DNA from 4 places in the Streptomyces sp. NPDC038135 genome. Region 1 is predicted to be linked to each of the others. Evidence: riboswitches for the same ligand, from Rfam matches in the RefSeq annotation. Region 1 holds a riboswitch; each other region holds the start of a gene.
What was found. A riboswitch is a leader RNA that binds a small molecule or an ion and turns the genes downstream of it on or off. The one in region 1 is predicted to bind cyclic di-AMP.
Positions count from the first base shown of each region.

Region 2: another riboswitch for cyclic di-AMP. It lies ahead of ACZ7JA_RS08415 (M23 family metallopeptidase); the one in region 1 lies ahead of ACZ7JA_RS17045 (M23 family metallopeptidase).
Region 3: another riboswitch for cyclic di-AMP. It lies ahead of ACZ7JA_RS02815 (C40 family peptidase); the one in region 1 lies ahead of ACZ7JA_RS17045 (M23 family metallopeptidase).
Region 4: another riboswitch for cyclic di-AMP. It lies ahead of ACZ7JA_RS20740 (transglycosylase family protein); the one in region 1 lies ahead of ACZ7JA_RS17045 (M23 family metallopeptidase).

Region 1 covers NZ_JBVJXS010000005.1:516,308-523,829, forward strand. Annotated here, with positions in the region: gene ACZ7JA_RS17030 (bifunctional acetate--CoA ligase family protein/GNAT family N-acetyltransferase) at 1-1,782, opposite strand, end outside; gene ACZ7JA_RS17035 (HPr family phosphocarrier protein) at 1,960-2,241, shown strand; gene ACZ7JA_RS17040 (GntR family transcriptional regulator) at 2,390-3,085, opposite strand; gene ACZ7JA_RS17045 (M23 family metallopeptidase) at 3,284-4,039, opposite strand; cyclic di-AMP (ydaO/yuaA leader) riboswitch at 4,052-4,215, opposite strand; gene ACZ7JA_RS17050 (M16 family metallopeptidase) at 4,461-5,849, opposite strand; gene ACZ7JA_RS17055 (M16 family metallopeptidase) at 5,846-7,240, opposite strand.
Region 2 covers NZ_JBVJXS010000003.1:15,727-23,248, forward strand. Annotated here, with positions in the region: gene trmB (tRNA (guanosine(46)-N7)-methyltransferase TrmB) at 1-131, shown strand, start outside; gene ACZ7JA_RS08405 (PrsW family intramembrane metalloprotease) at 190-1,623, shown strand; gene ACZ7JA_RS08410 (aldo/keto reductase) at 1,649-2,596, opposite strand; gene ACZ7JA_RS08415 (M23 family metallopeptidase) at 2,745-3,785, opposite strand; cyclic di-AMP (ydaO/yuaA leader) riboswitch at 3,795-3,961, opposite strand; gene ACZ7JA_RS08420 (PP2C family protein-serine/threonine phosphatase) at 4,196-5,392, opposite strand; tRNA gene ACZ7JA_RS08425 (tRNA-Met) at 5,584-5,657, opposite strand; gene ACZ7JA_RS08430 (dihydrofolate reductase family protein) at 5,724-6,857, opposite strand; gene ACZ7JA_RS08435 (MarR family winged helix-turn-helix transcriptional regulator) at 6,944-7,483, shown strand.
Region 3 covers NZ_JBVJXS010000001.1:603,845-611,366, forward strand. Annotated here, with positions in the region: gene ACZ7JA_RS02805 (M23 family metallopeptidase) at 1-17, shown strand, start outside; gene pcrA (DNA helicase PcrA) at 98-2,578, opposite strand; cyclic di-AMP (ydaO/yuaA leader) riboswitch at 2,862-3,032, shown strand; gene ACZ7JA_RS02815 (C40 family peptidase) at 3,041-4,285, shown strand; gene ACZ7JA_RS02820 (tellurite resistance/C4-dicarboxylate transporter family protein) at 4,565-5,533, shown strand; gene ACZ7JA_RS02825 (hypothetical protein) at 5,537-5,890, opposite strand; gene ACZ7JA_RS02830 (C40 family peptidase) at 6,314-7,378, shown strand; gene ACZ7JA_RS02835 (LuxR C-terminal-related transcriptional regulator) at 7,393-7,522, opposite strand, start outside.
Region 4 covers NZ_JBVJXS010000007.1:85,711-93,232, reverse strand. Annotated here, with positions in the region: gene ACZ7JA_RS20765 (glycoside hydrolase domain-containing protein) at 1-96, shown strand, start outside; gene ACZ7JA_RS20760 (SurA N-terminal domain-containing protein) at 295-942, shown strand; gene ACZ7JA_RS20755 (nucleoside triphosphate pyrophosphohydrolase) at 1,030-1,998, shown strand; gene ACZ7JA_RS20750 (cytochrome P450 family protein) at 2,297-3,586, shown strand; gene ACZ7JA_RS20745 (transglycosylase family protein) at 3,735-4,748, shown strand; cyclic di-AMP (ydaO/yuaA leader) riboswitch at 4,946-5,118, shown strand; gene ACZ7JA_RS20740 (transglycosylase family protein) at 5,123-5,815, shown strand; gene eno (phosphopyruvate hydratase) at 6,166-7,473, shown strand.

The DNA.
Region 1 (7,522 bases):
CGCCGACCGCAGCGCCTCCGCCAGTTCGGCGTCGCCCGGCGAGCTCTCGCCGATCGCCGGGATCGCCGTGACGACGACCGCGTCGCACGTGTCGTCCGCCAGGGCCCGCGACAGCGCGCGGTGGAAGTCCTCCGCCGTCGCGCCGGTGGTCAGGTCGAGCGGGGGCGAGGGCCGCAGCCCCTCCGCGAGGCAGCGGTCGTACGTCAGCAGGCCGAGCGACTCGGAGTTGCCGAGGATCGCCACCCGGGGGCCGGCGGGCAGCGGCTGCCGGGCCAGCAGCAGGCCCGCGTCGACCAGCTCGGTGATCGTGTCGACCCGGATGACGCCGGCCTGCCGGAGCAGCGCCGACACGGTCTCGTGGGGCAGTCGCGTCGCCCGGACCGCGTGCCCCTGCGGCGCCGATCCGGCGCCCTGCACCACGACCAGCGGCTTGGCCGCGGCCGTGCGGCGGGCGAGGCGGTTGAACTTGCGCGGGTTGCCGATGGACTCCAGGTACATCAGGGCGACGTCGGTCTCGGGGTCGTCGTACCAGTACTGGAGGACGTCGTTGCCGGAGACGTCGGCCCGGTTGCCGGACGACACGAAGGTGGACACGCCCGTGACGCCCGTGACCCCGCCGCCGCGCCGGTGCAGCCGGGACAGCAGGGCGATGCCGATGGCGCCGGACTGGGCGAACAGGCCGATGCGGCCGGGCCTCGGCATCTCCGGGGCCAGCGAGGCGTTCAGCCGGACGCCGGGCGCGGTGTTGATGATCCCGAAGGCGTTGGGGCCGATGATCCGCATGCCGTAGGCGCGCGCCTGCCGCACCAGGCCCCGCTGCCGCTCACGGCCCTCGGGCCCGCTCTCGGCGTACCCGGCGGACAGCACTACGAGCCCCTGCACCCCGTGCTCGCCGCACTCGGCGACGACCGCGGGCACGTGCTCGGCCGGGACGGCGACGACGGCGAGGTCGACGGGCCCCTCGATGTCGCGCACCGAGCGGTGCGCGGGCACCCCGTCGACCTCCTCGAGGTCCTCGGCGAAGGCCTTGTTCACGGCGTGCAGCCGGCCCTGGTAGCCGGCCTCCCGGATGTTGCCGAGGACGCCGCGGCCGACGCCGCCGGGCGCGCGGCCGACGCCGACGACGGCGACCGAGCCGGGCGCCAGCAGCCGGCGCACCGAGCGGGCCTCGGCGCGCTGCTCCCGCGCGCGCTGGACGGCGACCGAGCGGTCGGTGGGCTCGAGGTCGAACTCCAGCCGTACGACGCCGTCCTCGAAGCTGCGCTTCTGGGTGTATCCGGCGTCCGTGAACACCTTGATCATCTTGGTGTTGGCGGGCAGCACCTCGGCGGCGAAGCGCCGGATGCCGCGCTCGCGCGCGACGGCCGCGACGTGCTCCAGCAGCGCGGACGCGACGCCGCGCCCCTGGTGGGCGTCCTGGACCAGGAAGGCGACCTCGGCCTCGTCGGCGGGTCCGGAGGCGGCCATGCCGTCGGTGCCGATGCGGTCGTAGCGTACGGTGGCGATGAACTCGCCGCCGATCGTGGCCGCGAGTCCCACCCGGTCCACGAAGTCGTGGTGAGTGAAGCGGTGGACGTCCTTGGCGGACAGACGTGGGTACGGCGCGAAGAAGCGGTAGTACTTCGACTCGTCCGAGACCTGCTCGTAGAAGCTGACCAGGCGGTCGGCGTCGTCAGCGGTGATGGGCCTGATGCGCGCGGTGCCCCCGTCGCGCAGCACCACGTCCGCCTCCCAGTGAGCGGGGTACTCGTGCCGGTCCTGCCGGTCCGCCGGGCTCTGCATGGGCCCCAGGGTACGGCTCGCGTACGACGGCGTCGCGAGGCAGTCTGTGGAGGACGACAGGCCGGATCGAGGCCGCGATCCGGTGGCGCGCCGCGGCGGTGCACCGCACCGCTCGGGGCACGCTTCACGATATGGGAAACTGGTCTAGACAACCTGAACACCGAAGGGCAGCAACACATGGCTGAGCGCCGCGTCAACGTCGGCTGGGCCGAGGGCCTCCACGCCCGCCCCGCCTCCATCTTCGTCCGAGCCGCCACGGCCACAGGCGTCCCGGTGACGATCGCCAAGGCCGGGGGCAACCCCGTCAACGCGGCCTCCATGCTGGCCGTCCTGGGCCTGGGCGCCCAGGGCGGCGAGGAGATCGTCCTCGCCTCCGACGCCGAGGGCGCGGACGTCGCCCTGGACCGTCTGGCCAAGCTGGTCGCCGAGGGCCTCGAGGAACTGCCCGAGACGGTCTGAGCACCGGTCACGGGAAACACCGGAGCCGTGCCGCCCTTTTCCGGGCGGCACGGCTCCGCCGTTTCTCCGGAAATCCAGGCGCGCGGGAAATCGGGCAGCGGAAATACCGCGCCACGGAATTCCCCCCTCTTTGTATACGGTGCCCGTGTTAATGCCGCCGGCCCGACATGTTTACGGCATGTTGCGAAGTCCTCACACGGTCCGGGCGGCCCTCGCCACCGGAAAAGCGCAATCGGTGCGCGGCCGTAGCGCGCTCGGTGTGCAGCGCCGTGAGCGCACGCGCGCGTTCGCCGTCGCCGCGCGCCACCGCGTCCACGATCGCGCCGTGCTCGGTCCAGGAGTCCACCGGGCTCGGCGGGGCCGCCACCGCGTACATCCAGGCGATCTTGTGCCGGAGCTGGGTCAGCATCGACGTCAGCGAGGGACTGCCGCAGGCCTGGGCGAGTGTCTCGTGGAACCAGCCCCCCAGCGCGCGCAGATCCTCGCTGCCGCCCCGCCGGGCCCGCTCCTGCCCCAGCCTGACCAGGCCGCGCAGCACCTTCAGATGGGCCTCGGTGCGCCGCTGGGCGGCCCGGAAGGCGCCGAGCGGCTCCAGGAGCACGCGCATCTCCAGCAGGTCGGCGGCCTCCTGCTCGGTCGGTTCGGCCACGCACGCGCCCGCGTGCCGCCGGGTCACCACGAAGCCCTCGGCCTCCAGGGTGCGCAGGGCCTCGCGGACGGGGACGCGCGAGACGCCGTAGCGGCGGGCCAGGACTTCCTCGGTGAGCCGGCCGCCGCGCTCGTGGACGCCTGCGACGATGTCGTCCCGGATCGCCGTGCACACCGAATGCGCCGGAATACGCATGACCGACCTCCGCCTTAATCCCCGTGAAACGCCGACGATGGACGCGTTGACTCGTGACTCTATTCCAAGGGAGCGGAATCTCCGACGGCGGGCCGGAATCCATGAATATTTTTTGGCCGGACAGCGGCGAACACCGCCGGGAACGGCGAAAGCCCCGGCTCGGTGAGCCGGGGCTTTCGGATGTCCGTGCGCGAGGCGTCAGACGTGCACGCCGTGCTGGCGGAGGTAGGCGACGGGGTCGACGTCCGAGCCGTACTCGGGCGTCGTACGGGCCTCGAAGTGGAGGTGCGGGCCGGTGACGTTGCCCGTCGCGCCCGACAGGCCGATCTGCTGGCCCGGGGTCACCTTCTGGCCCACCGTGACGCCGATGGAGGACAGGTGGCCGTACTGGGTGTACATGCCGTCGGCCATCCGGATCACGATCTGGTTGCCGTACGCCCCGCCCCAGCCGGTGGAGACGACGGTGCCGGCGCCGACCGCGTGCACGGAGGTGCCGCTGGCGGCGTGGAAGTCGATGCCCGTGTGCGAGCCGGACGACCACAGCGAGCTGCTGGCCTGGTACGCCGTCGAGACGTACGAGTGCACGATCGGGGCGACGAAGGCGTTCAGGCGCTTGCGCTCGGCCTCACGGGCGGCGCGCGCCGCGGCCTCGCGTTCCTTCTTCGCCTCGGCGGCGGCCGCCTTGACGGCGGCCTCCTCGGCCGCCTGCCGCTCGGCGGCCTGCGTCTGGGCGGCGGCCTGCTCGTCGATCTGCTCGGCGACCTGGTCGCTCACGCTGATCACCGGCGTGAGGCCGGTCTGCTCGACGGGCTTCTCCACGGCGAACGCCGGGGCGGCCGCGAGGCTGCCGATGACGCCGGTGGTGGTGAGGGCTGCGACACCCGCCGCCTGAGCGGTGGTGCGCTTGACGCGGCCGGGCTTGCGGTGCTTCCCGGAGGCGCACATGAACGCCATGAAGTGGCTGGTCCTTTCCTTCCCTCTCGCCTACCGGGTTAGCTGACGGGTTCGGAGCAGGAAGGTCTCCTACGGACTCCCTCGCTCGCGCGCGGGCGTCCGATTCACCCCAGGGACTGCGATGGGTCCCCGGCTCCCCTGGCTCGCGCCGTACGGGGACTCGGCGATGACTGTCCGGTGCCGCGGGCGCGGCGCACTGCCTGACGGACAGCCCGGATGACGCTAAGCGGCCCGGTCTCCGGCGCCCAAACGGATCCGGGCTTTTGTAGCGCATCCCACAGGGCAGACAGGCAACCTCCGCCTCAATTCGGACATCTGGACAAGGGCGCCCCACCGGTTTCGCGAAGGACCGCGCACACGATGGGGACCTGACGGCCCGTCGGCCGCGAGGTCCCCATGCGCGCGTGGCGCCGTCCGGCCGCTACTCGGCGGCGACCACGGTGACTTCGCCGATGCCGAGCGCCTGCACCGGCTCCTTGATCTGCGCCGCGTCACCGACCAGGACCGTCACCAGACCGTCCACCGGGAAGGCGCTGACGACCGCCGCGGTGGCCTCGACCGTGCCGGTGGCCGCGAGCCGCTGATACAGCGTCGCCTGGAAGTCGTCGGGCAGGTGCTGCTCGACCTGGTCGGCCAGGGTGCTCGCGACGGCCGCCGCGGTCTCGTACTTCAGCGGCGCCACCCCGACCAGGTTCTGCACGGCGACGTCCCGCTCGGCGTCGGTCAGGCCCTCGGCGGCGAGGGTGCGCAGCACCTTCCACAGGTCGTCGAGCGCCGGACCGGTGTTCGGGGTGTCCACGGAGCCGCTGATGGCGAGCATCGCGGCGCCGGTGCCGTCCGGAGCGGACCGCAGGACCTGCCCGAAGGCGCGCACGCCGTAGGTGTAACCCTTCTCCTCGCGCAGCACGCGGTCCAGGCGGGAGGTGAGCGTGCCGCCGAGGCAGTAGGTGCCGAGCACCTGGGCGGGCCAGACCCGGTCGTGCCGGTCGGGGCCGATCCGGCCGATGAGCAGCTGGGTCTGGACGGCGCCGGGGCGGTCGATGATGACGACACGGCCGGTGTCGTCGGCGGTCACCGGCGGCACCGGGCGCGGCTCGCCGGGGGTACCGGACCAGGCGCCCAGGGTGTCGGCGAGCAGGGCGTCCAGATCGGTGCCGGTGAGGTCGCCGACCACGACCGCGGTCGCCGTCGCGGGACGCACATGACGGTCGTAGAAGGCGCGGACCGCGGCCGCGTCGATCTTCTCGACCGTCTCCTCGGTGCCCTGGCGCGGGCGCGACATGCGCGCGGTGGCCGGGAACAGCTCCTTGGAGAGCTCCTTGGCGGCGCGCCGGGAGGGGTTGGCCAGTTCGTGCGGGATCTCGTCCAGCCGGTTGCGCACCAGCCGCTCGACCTCGCTCTCCGCGAAGGCGGGGGCGCGCAGGGCGTCGGCGAGCAGGCCGAGGCCCTTGGCCAGCCGGGAGGCCGGCACCTCGAGGCTGAGCCGGACGCCCGGGTGGTCGGCGTGCGCGTCGAGCGTGGCGCCTGCCCGCTCCAGCTCCGCGGCGTAGTCCTCGGCCGAGTGCTTGTCGGTGCCCTCGGAGAAGGCCCGCGCCATGATCGTGGCGACGCCGTCCAGGCCGGTCGGCTCGGCGTCCAGGGGCGCGTCGAGCAGCACCTCCACGGCGACGACCTGCTGGCCGGGGCGGTGGCAGCGCAGCACGGTCAGCCCGTTGTCCAGCGTGCCGCGCTCGGGGGCCGGGAACGCCCAGGGCCTGGCCTCGCCCGGCTGCGGCTGGGGGTGGAAGTCCATCGGGGCGAGCTCGCTCACTTGGCCGTCTCCTCGTTGTCGTGTCGGCCCTCGACGGTCGCTTCGGCCTCCGGGTCCTCGGGGACGTCCGCGTCCTCGACGGTCTCCGGGGACTTCGGCTCGTACACGAGGACCGCGCGGTTGTCCGGACGCAGGCGGGCCTTGGCGACCTCCTGCACCTGCTCGGGGGTCACCTCCAGCACGCGCTCGACGGCCGTCAGGGCGAGCTGCGGGTCTCCGAACAGGACGGCGAACCGGCACAGTTCGTCGGCGCGGCCGGCGACCGTGCCGAGCCGGTCCAGCCATTCGCGCTCCAACTGGGCCTGGGCGCGTTCCATCTCCTCGGGCGTGGGGCCCTCCTCGGCGAACCGGGCCAGCTCCTCGTCGATCGCGGCCTCGATCACCGGCACCTCGACGTCACCGGAGGTCTTCACGTCCAGCCAGCCGAGCGAGGGCGCGCCGGCCAGCCGGAGCAGGCCGAAGCCGGCCGCGACGGCCGTGCGGTCGCGGCGCACCAGCCGGTTGTACAGCCGGGAGGACTCGCCGCCGCCGAGCACGGTCAGGGCCAGGTCGGCCGCGTCCGCGTCGCGCGTGCCGTCGTGCGGGAGCCGGTAGGCGGCCATCAGGGCGCGCGCCGGGACCTCCTCCTCGACGACCTCGCGCACCTGGCCGCCCATGACCTCCGGCAGCGAGCCGTCGCGGGGCGCGGGCTTGCCGTCGTGGCCGGGGATGGAGCCGAAGTACTTCTCGACCCAGGCGAGGGTCTGCTTCGGGTCGATGTCGCCGACCACGGACAGCACCGCGTTGTTGGGCGCGTAGTACGTCCGGAAGAACTGGCGCGCGTCCTCCAGGGTGGCCGCGTCCAGGTCGGCCATCGAGCCGATCGGCGTGTGGTGGTAGGGGTGGCCCTCCGGGTAGACCATGGCGGTCAGCTTCTCGAAGGCGGTGCCGTAGGGGACGTTGTCGTAGCGCTGGCGGCGCTCGTTCTTGACGACGTCCCGCTGGTTCTCCATGGACTCCTCGTCCAGGGCGGCCAGCAGGGAGCCCATGCGGTCGGCCTCCAGCCAGAGGGCGAGCTCGAGCTGGTGGGCGGGCATGGTCTCGAAGTAGTTGGTGCGCTCGAAGCTGGTGGTGCCGTTCAGCGAGCCGCCGGCGCCCTGCACCAGTTCGAAGTGGCCGTTGCCCGTCACCTGTCCGGAGCCCTGGAACATCAGGTGCTCGAAAAGGTGAGCCAGGCCGGTACGTCCCTTGACTTCGTGGCGGGAGCCGACGTCGTACCACAGGCAGACCGCCGCCACCGGGGTCAGGTGGTCCTCGGAGAGCACCACGCGCAGACCGTTGGCCAGCCGGTGCTCGGTCGCTGTCAGGCCCCCGGAGCCTGCCTCGGCCGTGGTCGTGTGACCCATGGGCATGTACGTCCCTTCGCGAGCGGAGGCGGTTGATGGAAACCGCGGTTTTCCTGCCGGTCCTGCCACTGTATGCAAGCGTGCGGAGCCTCGGCGAAGTTCCCGCCGGACGTACGCCCACAGCGGATCACCTCAGCGGATCGCGTAGCCTGCGTCCCGCGTGCCGTGGGAGGGCTTCCCGGCACCGGGGCGGACCGCGGGGGACCGGGTCGCGGCCCGGCTTGTCAGTGCCGCGGTCCACAATGGTGCGCGTCAGATCCGTCAACCCCGAGCGAACAGAAATCTGGA
Region 2 (7,522 bases), on a different contig from region 1:
CCCGGGCCGACGGCGGTTTCGCGCCCCGTCCGCCGTTCCGGCCGCTGACCCGTTTCGAGGGACAGGGGCTGGAAAAGGGACACGTGGTGAACGATCTCCTCTTCCGCCGCGTACCGCACCGGGATCGCTAGGTCCGGTACTCCCGACCAGCACCAGCCCCTTCCCCCGGTCACCGTTAGGGTCGATGCCGTGGCCATCAGTCCTCCGTCCCCGAGCTACTCCCCCGGTCCCGGAAGCGGAACGCACCCGCACTGGTGGCAGCGCCGGTGGGTGCGCTACGGGGCGCTGATCACGCTGCTGGCGCTGTCCGGCCTGGTCATCCTGGCGCTGGTGCGCCGCCAGACCGGTACCCAGGGCTTCCTGGTCGGGCTCGGCCTCGCCGTGCTGCCCGTGCCGTGGCTCCTGGCCGCCTTCCGCTGGCTGGACCGGGTCGAACCCGGCCCCTGGCGGAACCTGGTCTTCGCGTTCGCCTGGGGCGCCTGCGCGGCGGCGCTGATCGCCATCGTCGCCAACAGTTTCGCGACGAAGTGGATAGCCACCTCGACCGCCGATCCGGCCGGCGCCGACACCCTGGGCGCCACCCTGATAGCGCCCGTCGTGGAGGAGTCCGCGAAGGCCGCTGCCGTGCTGCTGGTCTTCCTCTTCCGCAGACGGGACTTCACCGGGATCGTCGACGGCGTGGTGATAGCCGGGGTCACCGCCACCGGCTTCGCGTTCACCGAGAACATCCTCTACCTGGGCACGGCCTTCGGGACCGACCAGCTCAGCGGCGGCCACGGCATCGCCTCCGTCACCGCCGCCACCTTCTTCGTGCGCGTCGTGATGTCGCCGTTCGCGCACCCCCTGTTCACCGTGCTCACCGGCATCGGCTTCGGCCTCGCCGCGCTCTCCACCGAACGCGGCCGGGCCCGGCGCGCCCTGGTCCCGCTCGGCGGACTGCTGCTGGCGATGGGCATGCACGCCCTGTGGAACGGCTCCGCGACCTTCGGCCGGGTCGGGTTCCTCGCCGTCTACGCCGCCTTCATGCTCCCCGCGTTCGGGCTGCTGACCTGGCTGGCGGTCTGGACCCGGCAGCGCGAGCTGCGGACCGTGCGGGAGGAGCTGCCCGCGTACGTGTACGCCGGGTGGCTCGGGCCTGCCGAACCGTTCGTCCTCGGGTCGATGCGGGCGCGCCGCGCCGCCCGGGACCACGCCCGCCGCCACCTCGGCGGGCGGCCCGCCGCGCGGGCGGTCGCGCAGTACGAGGCGTACGCCACCTCGCTCGCCTTCCTGCGGCACCGTGGGCGCCGGGGCCGGGCCGGCGCCGGTTCCGCCGTCCGGGAGCAGGAGCTGCTCGCCGAGCTGTGGCGGCGCCGGGAGGTGGCCCGGCCGGCGCTGGAGCACGCGGCCAGGACCGTGGCCCCGGTGCCGGCGGCCTCGGCGTACTGGGCGCGGTACGGGTATCCGGCGATGCCCGCAGGCCGCCCGGCGGCGTACGGACACCCGGGGGCGTACGGGCACCAGGGTGTCCCGTACGGATATCCGCCGGTGCCGTACGGCGCGGCGCCGAACCCGCCCGCCCCCTACGGGAACCCGTCCGCGCCGCCGCCCGGGTACCCCGGGTACAACCCGTACCGGTCCTGACCGGGCGTCCGCCCTCCGGCCGGGGTCAGGCGGAGGCCTGGTTCAGGCGGTCCACTTCCTCCTGGGTGAGCCGCAGCTCCGCCACGCCCAGCAGCGCGGGGAGCTGTTCCACCGTGCGGGCCGAGGCGATGGGGGCGGTGACCGTCGGCTGGGCGGCCAGCCAGGCGAGGGCGACCGTGGCGACGGGGGCGTCGTGGGCTCCGGCGACCTCGTCCAGGGCCGTGAGCACCCGCTGACCGCGCTCGGAGTCGAGGTGCTTGGCGGCGGAGCCGGCGCGGGCGCTGTCGACCGTCGTGCCGGGGCGGTACTTGCCGGTCAGGAAGCCCGAGGCGAGGGCGAAGTACGGGACCGCGGCGAGCCCCTCGCGGGCGGCGAGGTCCTGCAGCGGGCCCTCGTAGGTGTCGCGGGAGACCAGGTTGTAGTGGGGCTGGAGGGCCACGTAGCGGGCCAGGCCCTCGCGGTCGGAGAAGTCGAGGGAGGCCCGCAGCCGCTCGGGGCTGATGTTGGAGGCGGCGATCTGCCGGACCTTGCCCGCCTTCACCAGCTCGTCCAGGGCGCCGACGATCTCCTCCACCGGCACCTCGGGCTTGTCGAAGTGCGTGTAGTAGAGGTCGATGTAGTCGGTGTCCAGGCGGCGCAGGGAGGCGTCGGCGGCGGCCTTGATGTTGGCCGCGCTCAGCCCCTGGTACTGCGGGTGCTGGCTGACCTTGGTCGCGACGACGACGTCGGAGCGGTTGCCGCGGGCCTTGAGCCACTTGCCGATGATGGTCTCCGACTCACCGCCCTCGTTGCCCTCGATCCACGCCGAGTAGGAGTCGGCGGTGTCGACGAAGTTGCCGCCCGCGGCCGTGTAGGCGTCGAGGACGGCGAAGGAGGTCTTCTCGTCGGCGGTCCAGCCGAAGACGTTGCCGCCGAGGGCGAGCGGGAAGACCTCGAGGTCGGAGGAGCCGATCTTGCGCAGGGAAACAGTCATGCCCTGTTACAACGATCAACCCCATACCGCCCATTCCGGATTCACGCGAACGGTGTGTGAACAAGACCGGCGGCCCCGACTCCAAGGGGAGTCGGGGCCGCCGGGAAGACGGTGCGCGGCGCCGGGCCGGGTCGGGCCCGGGCCGGAATCAGGGGTTGAGGCCCTTGCCGTGCAGCCACGCCATCGGGTCGATGCCGGTGGCCGCGCCGCCGGGGTGGACCTCCAGGTGCAGGTGCGGTCCGGTGACGTTGCCGGTGGCGCCGACGCGGCCGATGACGTCGCCGGTGCTGACCTTCTGGCCGACGGAGACGCTGATCGAGGACTGGTGGCAGAACCACAGCTCGGTGCCGTCGTCGAGGGTGAGAATGGTGCGGTAGCCGTAGGAGCCGGCCCAGCCCGCCTCGGTGATGGTGCCGCTGTGGATGGCCTTGATCAGCGTGCCGGTGGGCGCGGCGAAGTCGAGACCGGTGTGGTAGCCGGAGGACCACATCGAGCCGGCCTGGCCGAACGTCGAGGTGATCGTGTACGAGGACGTCGGCAGCGTGTACTGCTTGGCCAGCTCGGCCAGCCGCTCCGCCTCCGCCTTCTTCTCCGCGGCGGCCTCGGCCTCCTTCTTGGCCTCGGCGGCCTTGGCGGCGGCTTCCTCCTTCGCCTTGGCGGCCGCGTCGGCGGCCTGCTTCTCGGCGGCGGCCGCCGCTGCCGCGGCGGCCTTGGAGTCGGCCTTGCTCTGCTGCTGCTCGGCCTGGGCCATGATCCGGCTGCGCAGGGTCTCGCCCGCGTCGGAGCCGCCCTGGTCGCTTTCGGCGGCCGCGGTGGTGCCGACCGTGCTGAGGGAAGCCGTGGTGGCCTCGGCCGCCTCGGCGTGGTCGTCGCCGAACAGGGAGCCGACGGACGGCAGATCGGGCATGGAGATGGACACCGGCGGCTTGCCGGTGTGGGCGCTGGCCATGCCGCCCGCGCCGACGGCCGCTATGACGCCGACGCCGAGGACGGTGGAGCTGCGGGCGAGTCCGCCGCCGCGCTGCTTGGCGACGCGGTGCCGGCCGCGTACGGGGCGGATGGACTCCTCGGTGGGGTTCCACTCCTCCCAGGGGCCCTCTTCGGCGCGGTAGCCGCCGTAGCCGAACGTTTCGGTGTCGGGCTGGCTGGGCACGTATGGGGCTTCGGGGGCAGGCCGGTTGGACGCCACGCGGGCGCACTCCTTTCCTTCCTCCGCCTACCGGGTTAGCTGACGGGTTCGGAGCAGGAAGGTCTCCTACGCGCGTATACGTACCGGGAACCGGATCGGTTCACGGTGGCATCCGCGTGATTCACCCCAAGGTGGTGGTTCCCCGGTTCCCTTGCGGGATTCGGCGCGTGCGCACGGAGCCGCCTCTTGTGACGGCTGGGACGACCGCGCTGCGTTATCGAACGTTAATAGACTCACGTGTGAGATTCCAAGCCGTTCGGCTTGATCATTAACGTTTCCGGGGGTGGACGTACGCCGCGCGGCCGTGGAAAACGGGCGAGTTGACCGGCATTCAGGAGTCACGAGGTTTTTGATGGTGACTCAGCGGGCAAGCGGAGGGCTTCCATCCGATCACTTTCGGTCACCTCGGGTCAGGGCCGGCGTACGGCGAGCAGTGCCATGTCGTCCGCCATGCCGCCCCCGGAGTGCCGTCTGACCTCCGCGGCGAGCCGGGTGAGCAGGGTCCGCGGGTCGGTGCAGCGGCGGCCGGCGAGCCGGCGCACCGGGTCGTAGAACCGGCCGTGGGCGTCCCGGGCCTCGGTGAGGCCGTCGGTGTGGAGCAGCAGGGTGGCGCCGGCCGGGAAGCGGGACTCGGCCGCGCGGTCGGGGCGCCGGCCGAGCTCGCCCAGGCCGAGCGGCAGCGCGGGCTCGCCCGCGGTCAGGACGTGCAGGGCGCCGTCGGCGTGCAGCAGCAGGGGCGGCGGATGACCGCGGTTGACGATCCGCACCACCCCTTCGTCGGGCGGCAGTTCGGCGAGGACGACGGTGGTGAAGCCCTCCAGCGCGTCCGCCCCGTCGCGCCGGGCGCCCTCGCGGGCCAGCGCCCGCTCCAGCCGCCCGGCCACCGCCTCCAGCGTGGGCTCCTGTTCGGCGGCCTCCCGGAACGCCCCGATCACCACGGCGACGGCGGCGACCGCGCCCATGCCCTTGCCGCGCACGTCCCCGACGACCAGCCGCACGCCGTACGGGCCGTCCTGCACCGCGTACAGGTCGCCGCCGATGGACGCGCCCTCCTGCGCCGCCTCGTACCGGGCCGCGATGTCGAGGCCGGCGATACGGGGAGCGGGCTCGGGCAGCACGGCCCGCTGGGCGGCCTCGGCGATCTCCCGGACGGAGGCGAGCCGCCGGTCGCCGAGGCGTACGACCCGGTTGATGACGACGGCCAGCAGGGCGACCGTGGCCACGGTGACCACCTGGGTGACGGTGTTGACGTCCAGGCCGGGGCCGAAGTGGGCGTGCACCGCATAGGTGGCGCCCAGTGCGGCCAGTCCGGTGAGGAGCGTGGTGCGCAGCGAGGTCAGGGGTGCGGCGACCAGCGGGGCGGCGGTGAAGAAGGGCACGGCGGTGAACTCGCGCGGGGTCAGCAGGTCGTACAGGAGCCCGCCGGCGATGAGCAGGAGGGCGAGGGCGTGGGGCAGGCTGCGCCCGGCGGAGCGGCGGCGCTCCGGGGGCAGCGGCGCGCGGCCGGCGCCGAGGACCGGGTCCGGGTCCGGGTCCGGAACGGGTCCGCTGGGGAGCCGGCCGCCCGCCCTGGCGTACGGGCTGTCCTCCACCTCACCAGGGCGCACTGCTGGTCTCCCGTGTCCTCGACGTGAGACCAGCGTGGCGGGGGCGCGGGAGGCGGGCGACCGCTGTGGCCCGAGCGGATGACCTGCTGTGACGTACGCCACTCGGCTTCCATGGGGCGGCCGTGCGGACAGGCGACGGAAAGCACTCAGGGCCGGAATCCATGAACTGGATTCCGGCCCTGAGTCTTCAGTAGCGGGGACAGGATTTGAACCTGCGACCTCTGGGTTATGAGCCCAGCGAGCTACCGAGCTGCTCCACCCCGCGTCGTTGTGTCTCAAGCATACGTCATGTCCGGGGGTGCTCCGCACACACGTTTCCGCGCGGCGCCGCTCAGGGCAGCAGATGGGCGTTCGGCGCCTTGGCCGGGCCCTCGTACTCGGGGAGCAGGACGACGTCCACGCCGGCCGCCGCCAGCACTCCGGCGCCGTCGGCGCCGGGCACGAAGGTGTCCGGCTCCCGCCAGGCCGTGACCACCCGACGCACGCCCGCGCGCAGGATCAGCTCGGCACAGGATGCGGGGCGGGAGGCGCGGCGGGAGCAGGGCTCCAGGCTGCTGTAGACGGTGGCGCCGGGCAGCCGGGGGTCGGCGGGGTCCAGCTTGGCCAGGGCCGCCTCCTCGGCGTGCACGACGGGGTCGCCGCCCTCGCGCGAGTGGCCGCGGGCCAGCTCGGCGCCGTCGGCGGCCACCACCACCGCGCCGACGCTGAACGCCGTGCGGGAGGGCGGGCACAGGGCGGCCAGCTCGCAGGCGGTGGCCAGCCAGCGCCGGTCGGCGGCGGCCGGCGCGGGGCCGGCGCCGGGGGCGGTGGGCTCGTAGCGCATGAGGACGACGTCCTCGATCCGGCGGGACTCGGTGAGCCGGAGCCGGCCGCCCTGGTACCCGCCCGGGCCGAACAGGCGCGGGGCGGCCGGGTCGCCGACGAACAGCGGGGCGAGGACGAGCTGGAGTTCGTCGGCGAGGCCCTGCTGGAGGAGCTGGGTGTGGACGGTTCCGCCGCCCTCGACCATCAGGCGCCGCACCCCGCGCACATCGTGCAGGTGGGCCAGCAGGGCGCGCCAGTCGAGCTCGGGGCCGAGCGGGACCACGTCGGCGGTCCCGCCGAGGACGCGGGCGGCCCGTTGGGCGCCCCGGTCCGTGCTGTACACGACCTTCTCGCCGCCGGTGTGCCAGAAGTTCGCGGCCGGGTCGAGGTCTCCGGAGGCGGTGACGGCGACCTTGAGCGGGTACGCCGGGCGGCCCTCGGCGACCCGGGCGGCGCGGCGCGCGGGCGAGTTGACGAGGAGCCGGGGGTTGTCGGCGCGGATGGTGCCGGCGCCGATCAGGATGGCGTCCACCGAGGCCCGCACCTCGTCGACGCGGTCGAAGTCGGCCGGGCCGGAGAGCAGCAGCCGGTCGGGGCCGGTGTCGTCCAGATAGCCGTCGAGGGAGACGGCGGCGGACAGCAGGACGTACGGGTACGGCATCGGCGCGCTCCCTCGCGAAGACCCCGGCGGAGCCTTGTTCACATTCGAATCTTGGTTCAAGTTTGAAACAAACCTACACTGGCGGCATGACGACCCGCTGGCTCACTCCCGAGGAGCAGCGCGCCTGGCGCGCCTACATCGCCGCCTCCCGGCTGCTGGAGGACGCCATCGACCGGCAGCTCCAGCAGGAGGCCGGCATGCCCCACCTGTTCTACTCCGTGCTGGCCAACCTCTCCGAGGCGCCCGGCCGGCGACTGCGCATGACCGACCTCGCCGAGACCCTGAAGATCACCCGCAGCAGGCTGACCTACGCGGTGACCAGGCTGGAGCGGGACGGGCTGGTGCGCCGGGAGGACTGCAGCCAGGACCGGCGCAGCAGTCTCGCGGTGCTGACGCCGGAGGGCACGGCCGTGCTGGAGCGTACGGCACCCGGGCACGTCGAGACGGTCCGCACGACCCTGTTCGACCGGCTCACGCCCGAGCAGGTGGGGCAGCTGGAGGAGATCTGCGCCGGGGTGGCCCGGGTGCTGGAGGGGGAGGAGACGGGGGCCGCGCCGGAGGACGTGCCCTGGCGGCGGCGGTCGTCGCCCTGTCCGGGACAGCCGCCCGAGCCGCCCCGCTCCTGAGCCCTGGCCCCGGGCGGTCCGGGCGCGGAGCCCGCGAAG
Region 3 (7,522 bases), on a different contig from region 1:
GGCTGGACCCGAACTGAGCCTCGAAGCAACCGGAGAATGACGTGAGCCCCGCCCGGCCGGCGGGGCTCCTGTCGTCCGGGGCTGCCCGACGGGTCGCCTAGAGCTTCTCGACGGGCGCGTACCGCAGCAGCAGCCGCTTCGGCTTGGTGTCGCCGAAGTCGATCGTCGCCTCCGCGTTGCCGCCGGTGCCCTTGACCCCGACGACCGTGCCGAGACCGAACTGGTCGTGCGTGACCCGGTCCCCCACGGCCAGGGCGACCACGGGCTTCTCGGCCGAGCGCCGGGTGGCGAACCCGGACGCGCCCGACGCCGCGGAACGGGAGCGGGAGGAGGACAGCGACGCGGCGACCCCGCCAGCGGGTCCGGAGGACATCGGCGCCGCCCCTCCGGTCCGCTTCCACTCCAGGTGGGCGGTCGGGATCTCCTCCAGGAAGCGGGAGGGCGGGTTGTACGACGGCTGGCCCCAGGCGCTGCGCATCGCCGACCGGGTGAGGTAGAGCCGCTCCCGCGCGCGGGTGATGCCCACGTACGCCAGGCGCCGCTCCTCCTCCAGTTCCTTGGTCTGGCCGAGGGCGCGCATGTGCGGGAAGACGCCGTCCTCCATGCCGGTCAGGAAGACGACCGGGAACTCCAGGCCCTTGGCGGTGTGCAGGGTCATCAGGGTGATGACGCCGTCGCCGTCCTCCTCGTCCGGGATCTGGTCCGAGTCGGCGACCAGCGCGACCTGCTCCAGGAAGTCGGCGAGCGTGCCCGCCTCGCCCTCCGCGCGCTCCTGCTCGAACTCCAGCGCCACCGCCGCGAGTTCCTGGAGGTTCTCGATGCGGGTCTCGTCCTGCGGGTCGGTGGAGTTCTGCAACTCGGCCAGGTAACCGGTGCGTTCGAGTATGGCCTCCAGCACGGTGGCCGGTCCGGCGCCGGACTCCACGACGGTCCGCAAATCCTCCATCAGCGTGTTGAACCGCTTGACCGCGTTGGTGGAGCGCGCGGCCATGCCATAGGCCTCGTCCACGCGCTTGAGCGCCTGCGGGAAGCTGATCTTCTCGCGCTGGGAGAGGGCGTCGATCATCGCCTCGGCCCGGTCGCCGATGCCGCGCTTGGGCACGTTGAGGATGCGGCGCAGCGGCACCGAGTCCTCGGGGTTGGCGAGGACACGCAGGTAGGCGAGGACGTCCCGGACCTCCTTGCGCTCGTAGAAGCGGACGCCGCCGACGACCTTGTACGGCAGGCCGACGCGGATGAAGATCTCTTCGAAGACACGGGACTGCGCGTTGGTGCGGTAGAAGACGGCGACGTCCCCGGCCTTCGCCTCGCCCGCGTCGGTGAGGCGGTCTATCTCCTCGGCGACGAACTGGGCCTCGTCGTGCTCGGTGTCGGCGACGTAGCCGGTGATCCGCGCGCCCTGGCCGGCGTTGGTCCACAGGTTCTTCGGGCGGCGGGACTCGTTGCGTTCGATGACCGCGTTGGCGGCGGACAGGATGGTCTGCGTGGAGCGGTAGTTCTGCTCCAGCAGGATCGTCGTCGCGTTCGGGTAGTCCTCCTCGAACTGGAGGATGTTGCGGATCGTCGCGCCGCGGAAGGCGTAGATCGACTGGTCCGCGTCACCCACCACGCACAGTTCGGCGGGCGGCAGGTCCGACTCGCCGGGCGGCACGTCCTCGTCGTGCTGCCCGGTGCCCACCAGCTCCCGGACCAGGGCGTACTGGGCGTGGTTGGTGTCCTGGTACTCGTCGACCATGACGTGCCGGAAGCGGCGGCGGTAGTGCTCCGCGACGTCCGGGAAGGCGCGCAGCAGGTTGACCGTCGTCATGATCAGGTCGTCGAAGTCCAGCGCGTTCGCCTCGCGCAGCCGCGACTGGTAGAGCGCGTACGCCTGGGCGAGGGTCTTCTCGAAGCCGTCGGTGGCCTGGGCGGCGAAGTCCTCCTCGTCGATCAGCTCGTTCTTGAGGTTGCTGATCTTGGCGCTGAAGGACTTCGGCGGGTAGCGCTTGGGGTCGAGATCGAGGTCGCGGCAGACCAGGGCCATCAGGCGCTTGGAGTCGGCCGCGTCGTAGATCGAGAAGGACGACGTGAAGCCGAGTCTCTTGGACTCGCGGCGCAGGATGCGCACGCACGCGCTGTGGAAGGTCATCACCCACATCGCGCCGGCGCGCGGGCCGACGAGCTGCTCGACCCGCTCCTTCATCTCGCCCGCGGCCTTGTTGGTGAAGGTGATCGCGAGGATCTGGCCGGGGTGCACGTTCCGCGCGGCGAGCAGGTGGGCGATGCGGTGGGTGAGCACGCGGGTCTTGCCCGAGCCTGCGCCGGCCACGATGAGCAGCGGAGAGCCGGCGTGGACCACCGCGGCGCGCTGGTTGTCGTTCAGCCCCCGGAGCAGCGCGTCCGGGTCGGTCACGGGACGCGGGGCGCCGTCGCGGTAGTGCGCGTCCCGGTCCGGCGGCACGTCGAACTTCCCGCCGAACAGATCGTCCGGAAGGGGCTCCGGAGCGTGATCGTCCTCGGGCGGCGGCGGGGGCTCCTCCGCGTGCCCACGAGGGGCCTGGAGGTCCGCCAGGAAGCTGTCGTCAAAGAGGCTGCTCATCGCTCTACGAGTCTAGGGGGCCGCACCGACAACCGGTCCCGGCACCGGAAAACCGGCGGCCGTGAGGTCGGCGACAGGACCCGCGTCGAGCGCGCCGGCCGGCGTGCCGCGGACCCGGCCGGACTCCTCACCCTGCGAGATCGCCTTGTCACGCCTGTATGAAACCGGCCCCGGGTCACGGAAATGTATCGGACATATGGCACAGCAACCTTCACAGGAGTCACACGAGTTGGCTAGGTTTCCGTCAGGCCGCACGACCCCTACCGGCGAACCTCGCCGGGCCGCGCGGCCTCCGCCGAGTCCGGTGCGCCCTTCACGGCGGCCGGAGCCGGGGACCCACCGATCCTGGGGTGAATCGGCCGACTCCCGCCCGGGAAGACGCCGTAGGGCAACCCTTCCGAACCACCCGCCCGAACCCGACAGCTAACCCGGTAGGCGGCACGTTGGAAGGAGTCGCCAGCCTTGGCGTCGCACCGCAAGCCGGGTCCCCCGGGGACCCGCGGGACGGGCATCCGCACCCCCGTCCTGGCCACCGCCGCCCTCACCTCCGTGGCCGTCCTGTCCCAGACGGCCGCGTCCGCCTCGACCTCCGCCCCCTCCGCGGGCGACGGCAGGCCGAGCCTGGAGGAGGTCGAGAAGAAGATCGACGAGCTGTACCGCAGGGCGGACCCGGACGAGGAGCCCTCGGCCGTGCAGCGGGCTCGCGCCGAGGCCCCGCGCGCGGAGGCCGTCCGGCGCCCGGGACTGTTCACGAAGGCCCGCGAGGGGCTGGCTCCGTTCGCCGCCGCTCCGGAGCCGGCCGGTTCGCTCCTCGCGGAGTTCCCGGAGGACCACTTCGCCCAGAACCGGCTGATGAACCGGCTGGCCTCCCGGGTGAAGGGCGCCGCCGAGCGCAAGGCCCCCAGGGCTCACGAGGCGCCGGCGACCGCCGCACCGTACGACGTGAGGACGGCCAAGGCGGCCGTCCAGCACAAACTCGTCACCGCGCGCGGGCTGCTGATCCGGCTGACGGCTTCGGCCGCGGAACCGATGCCGGCACCGGCTCCACTCCAGGCCCCGGCCTCCACCACGGATCCGTTGGCGCTCCAGGCCCCGGCTTCGACCGCGGGTCCGATTCTCGATGCGATCCCCACTCCGGACCCGCTGCTCGATGCGACCCCGGCTCCGGACCCGCTGCTCGATGCGATCCCGGCTCCGGACCCGGCTCAGGCCTTCGCTTCGGCACCGGCCGCCGGCCCGGTCCTGGCTCCTCCGGTCCTTGCTTCTCCGGTCCCGGCCCAGGCGCCGGAGCGGACGCGGTCCGCAGCGCGGCGGCCGAGCGCCCCGCCCGTCGTACCGCACGCCCCCGTCACCAAGGCAGAGAGGGCGATCGCCTTCGCCCGTGCCCAGATCGGCAAGCCGTACGTCTCCGGCGCCAGCGGGCCCGGCTCATACGACTGCTCCGGCCTGACGCAGGCCGCCTGGAAGGCCGCCGGCGTCGCCCTGCCGCGTGCCGCGCGGGACCAGGCCGCCATGGGCACCGCCGTCCCGCTCGACGAAGCGCGCCCCGGCGACCTGGTCTTCTTCCACCACGACAGCAGCCATGTGGGCCTGTGCACGGGCGACGGGACGATGATCCACGCCCCGCGCCCCGGTGCGTACGTGCGCGAGGAGCCGGTGCACCTGGCGGGCGAGTCGGTGGTCCACCGGGTGGTGCGGCCGGCCTGACGGTGCTCTTTTCGGGCTCCACGCGCGCGTGCCCCGCGAGCGCGGGCGGCCCCGCTCCCTAGGTCGTGTCCGCAAAGTCGCGTCGTTCGCCCGCAGGGCGGGCGTCGCGGCGTCCGGTGCGTGCTCTGGGGGTCCCCCGGCCGAAGGCTGGGGGAGTGCCGGCCGGATGCCCTCGTACTGGGTGTACTCGGGCTTTCGGCCGGTGCGGCGAGAGTGCGTGCCGGGCGTCGTGACGCAGACGCGACTTTGCGGACACGGCCTAGCATCGGGCTCATGCCCATGCCCCGCTTCTCCGGTGTGCGTACGTGGTGGGCGGGGCGTCCGCCGGCGGCGGGGGCGGCCGTCATGGCGAGCGGCATCGTGTCGGTGGCCCTGCATCTGACCGGTGCCGAGACGGTGTCGCTCGTCTTCCTGTGGCTGGGCTGCCTCGCCTGGGCGGCGCTCGCCGCCGACTTCACCGTGCGGCTGGTGACGCAGCGGCCGCGGTGGATGGCCGAGGCGAAGAGCCCCGGCGCGCTCACCACCGTGGCCGCCACGACCGTGCTCGGCACCCGGCTCTCGCTGCTCGGCCGGCAGACCCTGGCCGAGGCCGCCCTGGCACTGGCGGTTGTGCTGTGGCCGGTGCTGCTCCTTCTCGTCGTACCGCACTGGGAGCGGCGCATGCCGGGGGCGGTGTTCCTGTGTTGCGTGGCCACACAGGGGCTCGCGGTGCTGGCGGCCACCCTGGCCGCGGCGGAGACGACGGCCTGGCTCGCGCGCGCCGCGCTGGTGCTGTTCTGGCTGGGCCTGGTCCTCTACTGCCTGGCGCTGGCGCGCTTCGATCCGCGTCAGGTGCTGGAGGGCGCCGGCGACCACTGGATCGTGGGCGGGGCGCTCGCCATCTCGGCGCTGGCCGGGGCGAAGCTACTGGCCGCCGACAGTGCGCGGCTGTACCTGTGGAACGACGACGACCGGGGCGTGCTCCGCAACGTCACGGTCGCGCTGCTGGTACTGGACCTGGCGTGCTGTGTGGTCCTGCTGGCGGCCGAGGTGGCCCGGCCGCGGCTGCGTTACGACGTGCGGCGGTGGTCGACGGTGTTTTCGCTGGGCATGACCGCTGCGTCGGCCCTGTCGGTCGGCGCGGTCATGGGCATCGGGTGGCTGCGGCAGCCGGGCGAGGCCTTGGTGTGGCTGACGGTGGCGGTGTGGGTGGCGGTCGCGGCCGGCGCGGCGCTCGCGGGCCGCGCCGGGCTCGTCAGGGCGCGCTGAGTCTCACGTCCACAGCACGGCGATGAAGATGTTCGCCACGGTCAGCAGGCCGACGAGCCCGAAGACGCGCTTGTCCACCTTCTCCACGTCGCGCTGGACGTAGACCAGTCCGAGGATCACGATCAGCAGGGCCAGCTTCACGCCGATCTTGAAGGAGTCGACGTGGTGGCCGTCGGCCTCGTTGAGCCCGACCAGGGCCACGCCGGTGACCAGCATGGTGAACGCGCCGTGCAGCATCCCGGGGACGAACCGGGCCGTGCCCTGGCCCATCGCCTTCATCTGGGTGAGGAAACCGCCGAGCAGTGCGGCGATGCCGATGATGTGCAGGCCGACGAAGAGATGGATGAGTACGTCCATGACCCGGAGCCTATGAGGAGGCCCCGGGCGGCCGGTCACCGGGCCCGCCCACAGCCGCGCTCCGTGTGAGTTGATCTTGCATATATGCGCCCCATAGCACCACAGGGCCCCCGTGAACCCCTCAATGCGCGCTTCGGTCACTACGCAGCGTGAAGGCGGCAACCATGGACCGGCAGAGCGGTCACGGACTGACGCGCCCCGGTCCGTCTCGGCCACTTCCGTACAGTGCGTTACCAACCTGTCACAGTCCGGCCTAGCGTCCTCCCCCAGGTGACCGGCTTCCCACGCCGCCCGGGCCAGGGGCGGCCGCCGGTCACCTCCGCCGAGAAAGGTCCGGCGGTGGTCCGTTCCCCTGTGCGGGCGGCCGCCGGACACCCCGACCGCTCGGCCGCAGAGGTCCCATGGAAGGACGTGACGGTCCAGGTGGCAGCGCACCGCAGGCCCCGACAGCGCTCCCTCGGCGGTAACACGGCCCGCACGGCCGTGACCCTCGCCCTGGCGGGCGCGGCCACCGCGGCGGCCTTCGAGGGCACGGGCAACGCCGAACCGCAGCTGACGCCGGCCCAGGTGAAGGCCAAGGTCGACAGGCTGTACCGGGAGGCGGAGACCGCCACCGAGAAGTACGACGGGGCGAAGGAGAAGGCGGACGCGGCCCAGCGGCGGCTGAACTCGCTGCGGGACGAGGCCGCACGCCGACAGCAGAAGCTCAACACGGCGCGCGACGAGCTCGGTTCGCTGGCGGCGGCGCAGTACCGCGACGGCGCGATCGACCCCTCGTGGCAGCTCGCGCTGTCCAGCGACCCGGACCGGTACCTGGACGGCGCCGCCTTCGCGGAGCGGGCGGGCGACCGGCAGGCGGGGACGGTGACCCGGGTACGGGAGCAGCTCCGCGAGATCGAGCAGTTGCGCGGCGACGCCCGCGCCGAGCTGACGTCACTGCGGTCGCGGCAGGCGGAGGTACGGCGGCACAAGCAAACCGTCACCGCGAAGCTCGGGGAGGCGCGCAGGTTGCTGGCCAGGCTCACTCCGGCGGAGCGGTCACGGATCGCCGGCGCGGGAGCCGGCGCCGGCCACGCCTCGCGCTCCGCCTCGGACACCCGGGCGGCCCTTGAGCAGGCAGGGTCCGTCGCCGCCTCCGGCTCCCGCGCGGCCGCGGCCGTCGCCTACGCCTACCAGAAGCTCGGCAGCCCCTACGTCTGGGGCGCGACCGGGCCCAACGCCTTCGACTGCTCGGGGCTGGTGCAGGCCGCCTACCGCTCCGCGGGCGTGTCCCTGCCCCGCACCACCTACGCCCAGATCAACGCGGGCCGGCGGGTGCCCCGCTCCCAGCTCCAGCCCGGCGACCTGGTCTTCTTCTACTCCGGCATCAGCCATGTCGGCATCTACATCGGCAACGGCCGCATGATCCACGCCCCGAACCCCTCGGCCCCGGTCCGGGTGGCCCCCGTCGACGAGATGCCGTTCGCGGGGGCGACCAGGGTGTCGTGAGGCGGCGCGGCGGCTCAGACCAGCCGGCGTGCCGTGGCCCAGCGGGTCAGTTCGTGGCGGTTGGAGAGCTGGAGCTTGCGCAGGACCGCCGAGACGTGGGACTCGACCGTCTTCACCGAGATGTAGAGCTGCTTGGCGATCTCC
Region 4 (7,522 bases), on a different contig from region 1:
CACCAGTACATGGTCAACAGCAAGGAGTCGCACGGCGGGGTCACCCTCACCGTCGACCGTGACGCGTGGGACGCGCCGGTGGCCATCACGGGCTGACCCGTCCTCCGGCGGGAGGAGGCGCGGCGGTGCCCGAAGCGCGTGCGAATCGTTGGTCGAATGGGTTGGCCACAGGCCCCCCACTGCCTAACATCGATCACCGCAAGACTTTGTGCGCCCGCCCGTCGCCCGACCACCACCCCTGGCGGAGGCGCTGGCGCGCCGCAGTGTCATTGCAATCTCCCCCTGGAGGTCTCCTTGCACCGCCGCCGTCGCACCGCGCTCCTCCTCTCCGCCGCGATCGCCGCCGCGGCACCCGCACTCACCGCCTGCGGAGGCGAGGCGCACCCGGGCGCCGCCGCGGTGGTGGGAGGGGAGCGGATCACCGTCGCCCAGCTCGAGGGCCGGGTCAACGAGGTACGCCGGGCGCAGCGGGCCGTGGTGCAGGACGACACCCAGTACCAGCAGGTCCTCGCCTCCACCGGCAGCCTGACCCGCGACACCCTGCACAACATGGTCCTGGACCAGGTGCTGCACCGTGCCGCGCGGGACGAGGGCATCTCCGTCACCCGCAAGGAGGTCCTGCGGATGCGGGCCGGCCTGGAGCAGCAGGCGGGCGGCGCCAAGGGCCTGCAGACGGCCTGGCTGCAGAAGTACGGCATCGCGCCCGGCCGCCTGGACGACAACCTCCGGCTCCAGCTCGAGGCGCAGAAGCTCGCCCAGAAGCTCGGCACGGACACCACGCAGCCCGCCTTCTGGAAGGCCCTGTCCCGGGCCTCCCAGGAACTCCACGTCGACCTCAACCCGCGCTACGGCGCCTGGGACGTGCAGAAGAGCGGCCGCGTGGACGCCAAGACGCCCTGGGTGCGGGAGGTCACGGCGACCGGGGCGCAGCAGCCGGCATAGCGGGCGGTCGGTCATACGATCACACGTCGCCTCCGGGCCTGTGGACAACCGATCCCGTCCCTCGTCGCCGTGGGTTACGTTCGGATGGTGAACGCAACCAGCCCCGAAGCCGCCCCCGGCCGCATCGTCCTGCTCACCACCAGCCACCGCGTCGCGCCCGGCCTGCTGTCCTGGCCCGCCTGGCAGGCGCTGCGCGCCGCCGACGCCGTGCTGTGCGCGGACGGCGCCCACCCGCAGCTCCCCTATCTGCGGGAGGCCGGGACAGCCGTGACGGAGGCGTCGCCCACCGCGCAGGAGCTGGTCGACGCCTGCGCGGGCGGGCGGACGGTGGTGGTCGTGGCCACGGGCGAGGGCGAGCCCGCCCTCACCGACGGCCTCGCCCGCCTCGCCGGTTCCGGTCGGATCCGGATGCCCGAGCTGGAGCTGCTGCCGGCCTCCTACGACCTGCCCGGCGCCCGCCTCCTCGACCTCGTCCAGGTCATGGACCGCATCCGTGCCGAATGCCCCTGGTCGTCCCGGCAGACCCACCTGGGTCTGGCGAAGTACGGCATCGAGGAGGCGTACGAACTGGTCGAGGCGATCGAGGCCGGCGACCGCGAGGAGCTGCGCGAGGAACTGGGCGACGTCCTGCTCCAGGTCGTCTTCCACTCCCGCATCGCCGAGGAGGACCCGGAGGCGCCGTTCTCCGTCGACGACGTGGCCGGCGGCATCGTCGCCAAGCTGATCCACCGCCACCCGCACGTCTTCGGCGACGAGACGGCCGAGACCCCGGAGGACGTCAAGGAGCACTGGCTGCGCACCAAGGCCGAGGAGAAGCGGCGCACCTCGGTCACCGAGGGCGTCCCGCTCGGCCAGCCCGGCCTCGCCCTCGCCGCCAAGCTCGCCTCCCGCACCCGCACGGCGGGCCTGGAGGTGCCGCTGCCCGAGGGCGAGGGCATCGGCTACGAACTGCTGGCCCTCGCGGTCCGCGCGGAGGCCGACGGCGTCGACCCGGAGGCGGCCCTGCGGGCGGCGGCGCGGGTGTACCGGGACGCGATACGGGCGGCCGAGGGCTGACAGCCGCCGCGAGCGTCCCGGTGACGGCGTCTCAGTCCGGCCTCGCCGGCCCGAGGCGCGCGCGGACGACCGCGGCGGCCGCGGCGGAAACGGGCCGCGGCGGTTCACGCCGGCCGGGGCAGTCACGGCGGCCGGGGCGGTCACGGCGGCCGGGGCGGTCACGGCGGCCGGGGCGGTCACGGCGGCCGGGGCGGTCACGGCGGCCGGGGCGGTCACGCCGGCCGGGGCGGTCACGCCGGCCGGGGCGGTTCACGCCGGCCGGGGCGGGGCCGGCGTCCGCGACCGATACCGTCGAGGAGTGACCGACCAGCCCGCCCCGCCCAGCACCGCCCCGGAACTGTTCACCTGGGAGTTCGCCGCCGACCCCTACCCCGCCTACGCCTGGCTGCGCGAGCACCAGCCGGTGCGCCGGACGCGGCTGCCCAGCGGGGTCGAGGCCTGGCTGGTCACCCGGTACGGCGACGCCCGGCAGGCCCTCGCCGACCAGCGGCTGAGCAAGAACCCCGCGCACCACGACGAGCCCGCGCACGCCAAGGGCAAGACCGGTATCCCGGGCGAGCGCAAGGCCGAGCTGATGACGCACCTGCTGAACATCGACCCGCCGGACCACACCAGGCTGCGCAGACTGGTCAGCAAGGCGTTCACGCCCCGCAGGGTCGCCGAGTTCGCGCCCCGGGTGCAGGAGCTGACCGACGACCTCATCGACCGGTTCGCGAGGACGGGCTCCGCCGACCTCATCCACGACTTCGCCTTCCCGCTGCCCATCTACGCCATCTGCGACCTGCTCGGGGTCCCGCGCGAGGACCAGGACGACTTCCGCGACTGGGCCGGGATGATGATCCGGCACGGCGGGGGACCGCGGGGCGGGGTCGCCCGGTCCGTGAAGAAGATGCGCGGCTACCTCGCCGAGCTCATCCACCGCAAGCGTGCGGCGCTGCCGGCCGAGCCCACCCCGGGCGAGGACCTGATCTCCGGTCTCATCCGCGCCTCCGACCACGGCGAGCACCTCACCGAGAACGAGGCCGCCGCGATGGCCTTCATCCTCCTGTTCGCGGGCTTCGAGACGACCGTCAACCTCATCGGCAACGGCACCTACGCGCTGCTCACCCACCCTGAGCAGCGCCACCGGCTGCAGGACTCCCTCGCCCGCGGCGAACAGGGCCTGCTGGAGACCGGTGTCGAGGAACTGCTCCGCTACGACGGCCCGGTCGAGCTGGCCACCTGGCGGTTCGCCACCCGGCCGCTCACCCTCGGCGGGCAGGACATCGCGGCCGGCGACCCGGTGCTCGTCGTCCTCGCGGCGGCCGACCGTGACCCGGAGCGGTTCGCCGACCCCGACGTCCTCGACCTCGCCCGCGCGGACAACCAGCACCTCGGCTACGGCCACGGCATCCACTACTGCCTCGGCGCCCCGCTCGCCCGGCTGGAGGGCCGGACCGCGCTCGCCACGCTCCTCACCCGCCTCCCCGACCTGCGGCTGGCGGCCGATCCGGCCGAACTGCGCTGGCGCGGCGGGCTCATCATGCGCGGGCTGCGCACCCTGCCCGTGGAGTTCACCCCGGCCGCGGAACAGGCCGTACAACCGTAAACATGACGGGCGTTCAACTCTGTGATCTTCACGTGATCTGTGCGGCATGAACTTGTGACAAGTGATCGTATGCCTATACGTTCACCCATCAGCGCGGCCCCAGCACCATCGGCCGCGCCGGTCCCGCTGTCGCACGAAAGGCTTCCGCATGCTCTCCGGGAACGGTCGTCACCGTCGCCCCCGTCAGGCTCCGGCACTTCTCGTCGCGGCCGGAGTGACCGGCTCCGCCATCGCCATCCCGCTCCTCGGCGCCGCGAGCGCCAACGCGGCCGACGGCACCACCTGGGACAAGGTCGCCGAGTGCGAGAGCGGCGGCTCCTGGAGCGCCGACACGGGCAACGGGTACTACGGCGGGCTGCAGATCTCCCAGGACGACTGGGCCGCGTACGGCGGCACCAAGTACGCCGCCACCGCCGACCTGGCCAGCCGTTCGCAGCAGATCGCCGTCGCCGAGAAGATCCTCGCCGACAAGGGCACCACGCCCTGGACGACCTGTGCCCTGCTCTCCGGTCTGACCTCGGACTCCGGCTCCCTGGACGTCGACACGGGCGTCGGGGGCCCGGGCAAGTCCGACTCGGGGCACGACCAGTCCGGCGACGCCTCCGGCTCCACGGACCCGTCGTCCGGTTCCACGGACGATTCCGACTCGTCCGGTCTGCCGGATTCCTCACCGTCGTCCGACTCCTCCTCGGACTCGGCCGGCAAGCCGTCCTCGGGCACGGGCAAGGGCGCCGACTCCAAGGCTACGGACAAGGGTGCGGAAGCTCCCAAGTCCGACAAGTCCGCCTCGCCTCGCGCCGAGGAGTCGGAGGGGAGCGAGTCCGCGACTCCGGATCCTGTCGTGGAGGACTCGGACAATTCATGGCAGACCGGCGGTTCTTGGAGCCTCGTCGACACCGGAGCGCTCGGCAGTGGCGGACGTCACCGCGGCGACAGTGCGGACGAAAGCGTGACAAACGGTCAGAACGCCACCGTGTCCGGCAAGCACGCCTCCCGCGGGGCGGACGCCTACACGGTCCACGAAGGCGACACCCTCGCCTCCATCGCCGACTCCCTTGACGTGGACGGCGGATGGCATGAGCTGTACGCCCTGAACAAGAAGGCCATCGGCGCCGACCCGAACCACATCTCCGCCGGTCAGACCCTCGAAGTCGGTAGCTAAACGGGCCAAAAGCAGCGGCAGTTGACGCCCGGATTGATCACCGATGTCCCTTTCGGTGAAAGTGTGGGATGAGTCTCAGAAGCCCTGATCGTCTTTGAAATTCCCTCGATCGCGTGTCTACGGTCGTGACCGCTCGTCACCACGAGCCCCGGCTGCCGCAACGCCGAATCCTGCCAGTGGCCGCCCGGGAACAGTCGTCGCGTAATGCGCCGTAGGCAGGAGCGGGGGACCCAAGGTAAGTGCCGGAACCAGCGCACGCGCTGGAACCGGCTAGGGGTGGAGCCGCGGCCCGTGAAAGCGGGCCCGCGGCCGGGCAACTCATTCGGCCCGAACCCGACAGCTCACCTCGCAGGCGTCGGTGAGGGGATCCATCCATGCTGTTCTCCAGCAAGGGCAAGCACCGTCGTCCGTCCAAGGCCACCCGTGCCATCGCGCTCGCCGGTGTCACCGGCGCCGCCGTCGCCGCCCCGCTCATGGCGGCCGGCAACGCCTCCGCCGCCACCACCTCCGAGTGGGACGCGGTCGCCCAGTGCGAGTCCGGCGGCAACTGGTCCATCAACACCGGCAACGGCTACTACGGCGGTCTGCAGTTCTCCGCCTCCACCTGGGCCGCCTACGGCGGTACGCAGTACGCCGGCCAGGCCAACCAGGCCTCCAAGGCCCAGCAGATAGCCGTCGCCGAGAAGGTCCTCGCCGCCCAGGGCAAGGGCGCCTGGCCGGTGTGCGGCAAGGGCCTGTCGAGCACCCCCAACAACGGCTCCGCCCCGAGCACCTCCTCCGGGAACACCTCCTCGGGCAGCACCGCCACCCGCTCCACCGACCAGCAGGCCGCCTCCCGCTCCAGCGAGCGTCCGGCCGCGAGCGCGAAGAAGACCGTCACCACCCCGACCGGCAAGAAGGTCAAGAAGGGCGACGGCGAGTACAAGGTGGTCAAGGGCGACACCCTCGGCACCATCGCCGAGAAGCAGAAGGTCGACGGCGGCTGGCAGAAGCTCTACAAGCTGAACAAGGACATCGTCGAGAACGCCGACCTCATCTACCCGGGCCAGCAGCTTCACCTGAAGTGACACCTGGCTCCGACCGGAACCACAGTGCCCTCACCAGGCCGTCCCCCAAGCCGAAGGCCTCGTGAGGGCCATTCCCCCCGTCCCCCACGGGCTCCCCGCCCCGGTGCGTGTTCCCCCGTACGCACCGGGGCGGGGCTGTGTTTTTCCCGGCTCTTCGCCGGCTCTTCCCCGCCTCGTCGGCGGGACCTTGACCGAACCCCTTTGTTCCGGGCGGGAACAATGGGTACCGTCTCCCTGTCCACGGGACGGTCGGTCGGTGGCCGACGCCCCTTGGACGGTTAGGCTCTAGTCGCAAGGCAGAGCCGCAAGGCACCCCGCCCCGCACTTCCAGCGTCACATCCAAGAAGGAGATGCTCGTGCCGTCCATCGACGTCGTCGTAGCCCGGGAAATCCTGGACTCCCGAGGCAACCCCACGGTCGAGGTCGAGGTCGGCCTCGACGACGGCAGCACGGGTCGTGCCGCCGTTCCGTCCGGTGCCTCCACCGGTGCCTTCGAGGCCATCGAGCTCCGTGACGGCGACCCCAACCGCTACCAGGGCAAGGGCGTCGAGAAGGCCGTCCTCGCCGTCATCGAGCAGATCGGCCCGGAGCTGGTCGGCTACGACGCCACCGAGCAGCGCCTGATCGACCAGGCCATGTTCGACCTGGACGCCACCGACAACAAGGGCTCGCTCGGCGCCAACGCCATCCTGGGCGTCTCCCTCGCCGTCGCGCACGCCGCCTCCGAGGCCAGCGACCTGCCGCTGTTCCGCTACCTGGGCGGCCCGAACGCGCACCTGCTGCCGGTGCCGATGATGAACATCCTGAACGGCGGCTCGCACGCCGACTCCAACGTGGACATCCAGGAGTTCATGATCGCGCCGATCGGCGCGGAGTCCTTTTCCGAGGCCCTGCGCTGGGGCACCGAGGTCTACCACACCCTGAAGAAGGTCCTGAAGAGCAAGGGCCTGTCCACCGGCCTCGGCGACGAGGGCGGCTTCGCCCCGAACCTCGGCTCCAACCGCGAGGCCCTCGACCTCATCCTCGAGGCCGTCAAGGAAGCCGGCTACGCGCCCGGCGAGCAGATCGCCCTCGCGCTCGACGTCGCCGCCTCCGAGTTCTACAAGGACGGCAAGTACCTCTTCGAGGGCAAGGAGCGCTCCGCCGCCGAGATGACGGAGTACTACGAGGAGCTCGTCGCGGCCTACCCGCTCGTCTCCATCGAGGACCCGCTGTTCGAGGACGACTGGGCCGGCTGGAAGATCATCACCGACAAGCTCGGCGACAAGGTCCAGCTCGTCGGCGACGACCTGTTCGTCACCAACCCCGAGCGCCTCGCCCGCGGCATCGACGAGGGCGCCGCCAACGCCCTGCTGGTCAAGGTGAACCAGATCGGCTCGCTCACCGAGACCCTGGACGCCGTCGAGCTGGCCCAGCGCAACGGCTTCAAGTGCATGATGTCCCACCGCTCCGGCGAGACCGAGGACGTCACCATCGCCGACCTGGCCGTCGCCACCAACTGCGGCCAGATCAAGACCGGCGCCCCGGCCCGCTCCGAGCGCGTCGCCAAGTACAACCAGCTGCTGCGCATCGAGGAGATCCTCGACGACGCCGCGGTGTACGCCGGCCGCAGCGCCTTCCCGCGCTTCCGCGGCCACACCGGGGTCTCCAAGGGCTGACCCCGGCCGGGCCGATCCGAACGGGACGGCCCGGGTATCAGCCAGTCGT